2 regions of the Burkholderia metallica genome follow, and region 2 is predicted to be linked to the other one. Evidence: riboswitches for the same ligand, from Rfam matches in the RefSeq annotation. Region 2 holds a riboswitch; the other holds the start of a gene.

Region 1 (4,299 bases), on a different replicon from region 2:
AGGCGGTGGTGGCGGCCGGGTCGGCGGCTTCGGGCTTGCGCACGTCGTACAGCGTCACCGGCAACGGTTGCCGCCACGTATCGAAGCGGCCGAGCGGCTCGGCGTGCGCGAGCGACACGCGCGTGAGCGTGCCGCCGTGCGCATCGCGCCATGCGGCGAGCGCGATCTCGCCTTGCAGCGTGACCGCGTTCGCGACCAGCCGGCCGCCGGGTTTCAGCGACGCCCAGCAGGTGTCGAGCACGCCGGGTGCGGTCGCTCCGCCGCCGATGAAGACCGCATCGGGCGCGGCGAGCCCCGCGAGCGCATCGGGCGCGCGGCCGGCGACGAGTTGCAGGCCCGGCACGCCGAGCGCGTCGCGGTTGTGCTCGATGAAGCGCTGGCGCTCCGCGTGCGCTTCGATCGCGATCGCCTGGCACGACGGATGCGCGCGCATCCATTCGATGCCGATCGAGCCGCTGCCGGCGCCGACGTCCCACAGCAGTTCGCCGGGCGCGGGCGCGAGGCGGCCGAGCGTCATCGCACGCAGGTCGCGTTTGGTGAGCTGGCCGTCGTGACGGTACGCATCGTCGGGCAGGCCGGGCGTGAGCGCGCGGCGCGGTGCGTCGGGGCCGGCCCGGCAGTCGAGCGCGACGAGATTGAGCGCCGCCGTCTCGTCGATGCGCCAGTCCTGCGCGAGACCGTCGAGACGCCGCTCGAGCGGGCCGCCCAGGTGTTCGAATACGCTGATGCGCGTCGGCCCGAAGCCGCGTGCGACGAGTTCGGCCGCGACGGCGGCCGGCGTGCGGCCGTCGGCGCTCAGCACGAACAGGCGTCGGCCGGGCAGCAGGTGACGCGCGAGCGTCGCCAGCGGGCGGCCGACGAGCGAGACCGCGCCGACGTCCTGCAGCGCCCAGCCGAGACGCGCGGCCGCGAGCGACAGCGACGACGGCGCGGGCAGCACGCGCCATTCGTCGGGGGCCAGTGTGCGCGCGAGCGTGGCGCCGACGCCGAACAGCATCGGGTCGCCGCTCGCGAGCACGCACACGGGCGCCGCGCGCCGCGCGAGCACGCCGGCGAGGTCGAACGGCGACGGCCACGTTTCGCGTGCGGCCGGCAGCCGCGCGGGCAGCATGTCGAGATGCCGCTTCGCGCCGACGACGAGCGTCGCGTCGAGCAGCGCGCGGCGCGCGCTGCGGCCGAGCCCCGCGTAACCGTCGTCGCCGATGCCCACTATCGTCAGCCACGCCGTCATGCACCCTTCCCCATCGTTCGATTTCATCCAGTTTGTTGCGATGCGCGGCGATCGTGCCGCCGCGCGTTGATCCGTCGATTGCCGTCGGCGCGGCCCGTCCGGACGCGGAGCGTGGCAGCGAGGTCAGCCGAGCGGTATGCCCACGATATGAGTCAGCAAGATCGAATACACGCCGACGACCGATGCGACCAGCAGCCAGCCGAGCAGCAGCCATGCCAGCGGTTGTCCGCCGCCTCGCCTGAACAGCCAGGTTCCGCCCGCCACGATCGGCACGCCGAGGCTGGCAAGCGCGACATGCGTGGGCCACGCTGCGGACGGCGCAAACGGGATCAGCAGGCTTTCGAGCACCTCCGATGCAGCGATGCCCGACATGGCCAAAGCGATCCCCATGCCAAACAGCTCCGTCCTGCCGAGTTTCATCATCGCGGATATCGGCTCGCGCCGAGCGTACGTCGAGCCGACAATCGTACCATTCGCGCGACCGCGCGCAGCGCGCCACAGCCATGCTGCGACACGGTTGCAGCGCAATCGCCGATGTCGGAGCGGTGCCGAAATCGGGTATCCTACGGCCGTTCGTTCGCCGGTGCCCTTCGGGGCCGAAGAGGGAACACAGGGCGCGCCGCGCGCCGCTGTGGCTGCCCCCGCAACTGTAGACAGCGAGCCGATCCCCCTCACGCCACTGGTTCGACCGGGAAGGCCGGGAGCCGGCGCCGACCTGTCAGCCAGGAGACCTGCCGGCCAGAAAGTGCGTGCGTGCCAGTCGGCGTCGGGCGGGGTGTACCGGTGCGTTGGCCGCGGCGCGACACTGCCCCGGTATCCCGTTGAGTTCCGCCCCCGTTTCGATTCCTGCGTCGCCCGCCGCACGCCCGTCGGCCTGCCCGGGGCTCGTGCGCGTGGTCGCGGCCGCCGACGGCGGGCTGTGCCGGATCAAGCTGCCGGGCGGCCGGCTCGATGTACGCCAGGCGCGCGCGATCGCCGCCGCCGCGCGCGCATTCGGCTCCGGCGCGATCGACGCGACCAATCGCGCGAATCTCCAGTTGCGCGGTATCCGCGACGGCGCGGCCGACGCGCTCGCGCGCGCGCTCGTCGACGCAGGGCTCGGCCCGCGCATCGACGCCACCGGGCATCCAGCGGCCGATGCGGCCGCCGTCGCCCTGAGCGACGACGTCCGCAACGTGATGCTCAGCCCGCTCGCCGGCCACGATCCCGCCGCGCTCGTCGACAGCCGTGCGCTCGCCGCGCCGCTGTTCGACATGCTGGCGCGCGAGCCGCGCCGCGGCGAGCTGTCGCCGAAATTCTCGATCCAGCTCGACGGCGGCGAATCGGTCGCGGCGCTCGATCATCCGCACGACATCTGGCTGGCCGCGTGGCGTCGCGGCGACGGCGCGGTGCGCGTCGCGGCGGGGCTCGCCGGCTGCCCGCCGGTCGCGCGCGACGATCGACCCGCGTCGGTCGATGTCGCGCCCGATCAAGTCGTCGCGCTCGCGCGCGCGTGGCTGCTCGCGTTCGTCGATCTCGCGCCGGCGGACGTCACGCGCATGCGCGCGCTGCTCGCCACCCGCGGCGAGCGCGCGTTGTTCGAACGCGCGCAGCACCATCTGCCCTTCCCGCTCGCGGCCGATCCGGCGCTCGCCGGCTGGCGTCGCGCCCGCACCGACCCGGCGCTGCGTTTCGGCGCGCATCCTTCGCGCGATGCGGTGCGCTGCAACGTCGGCGCGCAATTCGTGCTCGGCCGGCTCGACGCAACGCAACTGGAACGGCTGGCCGCGCTGGCCGAAACCGACGGCGACGGCACGCTGTCGATGACGCCGTGGCAAGGCGTGTTTCTGCACGGCGTGCCGAACGAACGCGCTTCGGCCACGCTCGATGCGCTCGCGTCGCTCGGCCTCGTCTGCGTGCCGTCGGACCCGCTCGCGTCGCTCGTCGCGTGCGCCGGCAGCGCAGGCTGCGCGAAGGCGCGCGCCGACACGAAACACGATGCGCTCGCGCTCGCCGCGCGCCTCGGCCATGCGGCCGACGTCCACCTGAGCGGCTGCGAGCGCCACTGTGCGCTGCCGCATCCCGCGACGCACACGCTCGTCGCGATCGCGCCCGCGCACTACGACCTTTACCGGCGCGACGCGGCCGCGGGCCTCGGCGCCCCGCTCGCGCGCCATCTGACGATAGACCAGGCCGCGGCCCGACTGACGGGCGCACGGCACAGCCAGGACACCACCGATGCTTGACTACATTCGCGACGGGCAGGAAATCTACCGCCGGTCGTTCGCGACGATCCGCGCCGAGGCCGACCTGTCACGGGTTCCGCCCGACCTCGAAAAACTCGCGGTGCGCGTGATCCACGCGTGCGGGATGGTCGACGTCGTCGGCGACCTGCGCTTCTCCGTCGGCGCCGGCACCGCGGGCCGCACGGCGCTCGCGGCCGGCGCGCCGATCCTGTGCGACGCGCGGATGGTCGCCGAAGGCATCACGCGGGCGCGGCTGCCGGCCGGCAATCGCGTGATCTGCACGCTCGGCGAGCCCGAGGTGCCCGATCTCGCGCGGCATCTCGGCAATACGCGTTCGGCCGCCGCGCTCGAACTGTGGCGTCCGCACCTCGGCGGCAGCGTCGTCGTGATCGGCAATGCGCCGACCGCGCTGTTCCACCTGCTCGACATGATCGACGCCGGCGCGCCGCGCCCCGCGCTGATCCTCGGTTTCCCGGTCGGCTTCATCGGCGCGGCCGAATCGAAGGCGCTGCTCGACGCCGACAGCCGCGGCGTGCCGTACGTCGCGCTGCTCGGCCGGCGCGGCGGCAGCGCGATGGCGGCCGCGGCGGTCAATGCGCTCGCGACGGAGGTCGAATGACGACCGCACGTGGACGCCTGTTCGGGGTCGGCGTCGGCCCCGGCGATCCCGAACTGATGACGATCAAGGCGCTGCGCGTGCTGCAGGCCGCGCCCGTGGTCGCGTATTTCGTCGCGAAGGGCAAGAAAGGCAATGCGTACGGCATCGTCGAAGCGCACCTGCACGACACGCAAACGCAACTGCCGCTCGTCTACCCGGTGACGACCGAGGCGCTGCCGCCGCCG
Region 2 (4,299 bases):
GATGTCGTCCCCGGCCCGCTTTTGGCCGTCGATCCAGCCGTGGCAGAGGGCGCTTTCCAGCGCCTGTTCGTACGTGACGGTGCGCAGATCGGCACCTTTTTTCGCGAGACGCAGCCAGACACCCGTTGAAGCGCCGCCGTTTTGACCGAGCCAGCTTTCCCATTCGGTCTGACTGGCAAAGGTTAGAGCGGATTCGGTCATGTCGCCGTCCTGAAGGGTTGCGTGCATGTGCGGGGATAGCGTCCGCAGTCTAACAGTGTCGATACGGGCGGCGAAGTCCGTGATGCGGCCGAAGGCCGGCCGCCCGGGGCATCGCGGGTCCGTCGGCGGGGCTGGACCGGAATCGCCTGTGTCAAGCATCCGGCGACGACGGAAGACCTTGCCGCACACGGCACCAAAGGCCCCGCCATCGACGCGTCAGAACGTGTAGCTCACCTTACCGAACGCCGTGCGCCCCAGCGTGTTGTACCCGTACGCGGTCATGTACTGCCGGTCGAACAGATTCGACACGGTCGCCGATACCGTCAGGTGCGAATTGATCCGGTACGACGCACGCAGCCCCACCGTCAGATACGAAGGCAGATAGGTCGAGTTCGCCGGATCGTCGAACGTCGTGCCGCCATACAGCAGCGACGCGCCCGTGCTCAACGCATGCAGGTGCAGCTCGTCCCACGTGTGGTCGATGTTGATGCTGACCGTCTGGCGCGGCCGCCGGTTGAGCCACGAGTCGTTCGTCTCGTCCTGCGGATTCAGGAGCCCGACCGCGACGCTCACCGGCGTCGAGCGGCCGATCGTCCCCTTGTACGACAGGTCGATCCCGCGAATATGCGCGCGGCCGATGTTCATCGGCGAGAACGTCGCCGGGTTGTACGCGATCAGGTTCGTGACGCGCGTGTCGTAGATCGCCGCCGTGAACGTGCCGTACGACGTGTTCGCATCGACCGCGGCCTCGACCGACGTGTTGCGCTCCGGGCTGAGATTCGGATTGCCGTAGCCGGGGTAGTACAGGTCGTTGAACGTCGGCAGCTTGAACGCATTGCCGTACGACACGCGCGCCGTATACACCGGCGTGATCGCCCACGACAGCGCCGCGTTGCCCGTATTCACCGACTGCCCGGCGATGATTTCATGACGTCCCGCGACGAACATCGTCACGTTGCCGAGCGTCGCCGACTGATGCAGCGAGAATGCGGAGTCGTTGCGCGTCGGCACGCCGTTCGGAATGTCGACCGGCAGGAACGCCTGCTCGCGCGTGAAGTCGTACGCGAGCTTGGTTTCGCCCGACAGCGGCAGCCCGAACAGATGGAACCCGCGCTCCTGATGCGTCAGCGACGTCGACGTGCTGATGCGCTGCGAATCGATCTGGTCGGTCGGGATGGTCGGGGCGCTCGCGTAGAGGAACCCGCGATCGTTCGCATAGCCGAAGGACTGGTCGAACTGCGTGTCCGGCGTGATGTCGAGATGGAATGCGATCCCGGTCGTCAGCTGATGATCGAGCTGGCGGTTCGCGTAGCCGCTGTTGTCGTACGACAGATCGGACCGGTGATACAGCGCGAACGTCGAGATCGACCAGTTGTCGCGCGCGTAGCCGAGGCGTGCATCGAGGTCCTGCGCGTGATACGGGTTGCGGCCGGCCTCGTGCCCGTATGCGAAGGGCCGCGTCGCGTCGATGCCGGCCGTGTTGTACGTGTGCAGGCCGAGCGAGTAGGTGAGCCCGCCGAGCGCGGCGAGCGGCCCGGTCGACGGCACGGTGCCCGACGTGCGCAGCTGCGTGTCGAACGTCTTGTTCGACCCGCCGCCGAACGACACGGTGGTCTGGTTCGGCTGGTTGGCGGCACGGCGCGTGAAGAGCTGCACGACGCCGCCCATCGCATTGGCGCCGAACGACGCGGCGGCCGGCCCCGAAATCACTTCCACCCGTTCGAACGCTTCGGTCGGCAGGTCCGACCACGGCGCGATGCCGGTGGTCGGCGAACCGATCCGGATGCCGTCGATGAACACCGCGACCTGGCTTGCCGACGAGCCGCGAATGCTGACCGATGCGTTCGAGCCGGGGCCGCCGTTCTGCGAGACGGTCACGCCCGGCAGCGTCGCGAGCGCCTGCGTGATGCTCGGGTCGCTCGGCGCCAGCCGGTCGAGGTCGGTACGCGTGAGCACGTGGGTCGTCGCATAGCGCTGGTCGAACGACTCGGGCAGCCGCCGCGTGTCGGTCACGTTGACGGTCGGCAGGTCGGCATTGTTGGCGGCCGGGGCCGGCTGCGAAACCGCGGTGTCGCCGGCGGCGTGCGCGAGCGGCGACAGGAGTGCGGTCGCGGCGGACGTGGCAAGGAGGTGTCGAATCTTCATGAGGCTGTCGTCGTGGTCGGGCTGCGCATGCGCCGATCGAAAGCGGGCAGCGGGCAGCACCGGTTTTGTTATCGGTGAGCGGGCTATCGCGCGACCGGCCGGTGCCGGCCGCCGTCGCGGGCGTTGCGGGTGCAGGGGCGGCGCACGCCGGCGGGCGCGAGCGAAAGGGAACGGCGCGCGCGAGCAGGCGGGCCGTGCATGCCGGCAGCGTGCCGGCGCGGCGCTTCCGGTGCGAAAGCGAATGCGGTAACGGTGGACATCGGGCGGATCCGGAGGTCGGGCCGTCCATGCAACGGGCAACCGCGCATGGCGGTGCCTGGCGCATCGGGACACCCCGCCCGGTGCGGCTGCTTGGACCTCGGGTCGATGGCAGGTCTCCTGGCTCGCGGGTCGTGATTCGCGCCGGCCTTCCCGGTTTCCCAGTGGCATGCAGTGGCACGGATTCGCCGCTCACAGTTGCGGGGGCAGCCGCAGATTCGAGGTCCTGCCTCGCCTGCGTTCCCTTTTGATCCCATCCCTGGGAACCATCAGCGCGCAAGGGTAATGGCGTGCGCGCCGGCGCGTCAATTGTCCGGCGGCGCGGGGATGCGAAAAAACGTCATTGCCGGGCAAAAACGGTCGAAATCCTTTCCGTCATACGTCACCGTCGCGCGTCATGTCTGACGAAACGGGGCCGCTCGCCGCCTGGCGATCGCGCCTGAACCGGCTCGGCGCGACACCCGTCCACCGGACGAAGGCGCGGCGGAACGCTTCCTCGCCGCCGAAACCGAGCTGCGCGGCGATGCGCGCGACCGGCCAGTCCGACTCGCGCAACCGGCGCTGCGCGGCCTCGGCGAGACACTGCTCGCGCAGCGCGTGATAACCGCTTCCTTCGGCCGCGAGGCGCCGCCGCAGCGTCGCTTCGCTGGTGCCGAGCCACGCGGCGAGTGCGGCGAGCGCCGGCAACGCCTGTTCGTGCGCGAGCGCCGCATCGAGAAAACCGCGTACCTGCTGCGTCCACGACACGACCGCCGGCGCCGCATCGATCAGGCGAAACGGAAAATCGACGAGAAACGCGTCGAGTTCGGCCGGCTGCCGGATCACGCGGCATGCGAGCCGGGCCGCGTCGAACGCGAAGCCGTAGGTTGTGCGGCCGACCTCGACCGGGGCGTTGAACAGCCCGAGCAGCGGCATCGCGTCGTCGCGGTGCGGATGGCCGAGCCACACGTCGGCCGGCCGCAGCGGCTGCCCGATCAGCCAGCCGAACAACTGCAGATAGCAGAACAGGCCCGTCAGGTCGACGAGGCACGCGGCCGGGCTGCGCGTGCGGCGCAGCGAATCCATCCGGAACGTCGCGCGGCCGTCGCGAACGGCGAGCGACAGCGCACCGGCGCGCGGCGTCAGCATCTCGCAGAAGTCGCGCGCACAGCGGATCGCGTCGGCAAGCGTCGCGCAACTCAGCAGGCAGCCGCACATCAGGTCGACTTCGCGCTTGCGCATCGGCGGATGGCCGTCGCCGCGCGCGACCTGCGCCTCCAGCCGTTCGATCGCTTCGCGGTACAGCGCGACGAAATCGCCAGGCGTCGCCGTCGGTGGCGACGGCGACGCATCGCGGTCGGCCGGCGGCGCGCCGCTGCGCGAGAGTTCGCTCAGCAGCCGCGCGCCGAGGCCCGGCAGGATGCGACCGCGGGCCGGCATGGCGCGCTGTTTCATGAGTTTCCCGTTCTGAGCGTCGTGACAGGGGCGGGTGAGCGGGCCGGTAGGGGCTCGCAAACCGTCGCCACGCAAGAATGCTATCCACGCCGGCCGCCCGCGGCCTCGCCGGAACGGCGTAGGCCGGCCCCGCATCCCAGTCACGAACGACCCCGGACGACACGCGAATGATCCAGATCGTAGACGAAATCACGCTCGCGCCCGAGCGCATTCCCGACGTGCTTGCACTGCTGCGCGACCGATATCTGCCGGGCCATGCGG

The links. Region 2 has a riboswitch for cobalamin ahead of WJ16_RS26715 (TonB-dependent receptor domain-containing protein). Riboswitches for the same ligand answer to the same signal wherever they lie in the genome.
Region 1: linked by a shared signal. The riboswitch ahead of cobG (precorrin-3B synthase) and the one ahead of WJ16_RS26715 (TonB-dependent receptor domain-containing protein) in region 2 are both predicted to bind cobalamin.

Annotation. Positions count from the first base shown of each region.
Region 1 is NZ_CP013401.1:1,881,186-1,885,484, reverse strand. Features, by position in the region: gene WJ16_RS08410 (bifunctional cobalt-precorrin-7 (C(5))-methyltransferase/cobalt-precorrin-6B (C(15))-methyltransferase) at 1-1,231, opposite strand, end outside; gene WJ16_RS08405 (hypothetical protein) at 1,355-1,654, opposite strand; cobalamin riboswitch at 1,796-1,984, shown strand; gene cobG (precorrin-3B synthase) at 2,053-3,456, shown strand; gene WJ16_RS08395 (precorrin-8X methylmutase) at 3,449-4,075, shown strand; gene WJ16_RS08390 (precorrin-2 C(20)-methyltransferase) at 4,072-4,299, shown strand, end outside.
Region 2 is NZ_CP013403.1:1,579,918-1,584,216, reverse strand. Features, by position in the region: gene WJ16_RS26720 (YdeI/OmpD-associated family protein) at 1-201, opposite strand, end outside; gene WJ16_RS26715 (TonB-dependent receptor domain-containing protein) at 418-2,346, opposite strand; cobalamin riboswitch at 2,698-2,890, opposite strand; gene WJ16_RS26710 (helix-turn-helix domain-containing protein) at 2,980-4,038, opposite strand; gene WJ16_RS26705 (hypothetical protein) at 4,206-4,299, shown strand, end outside.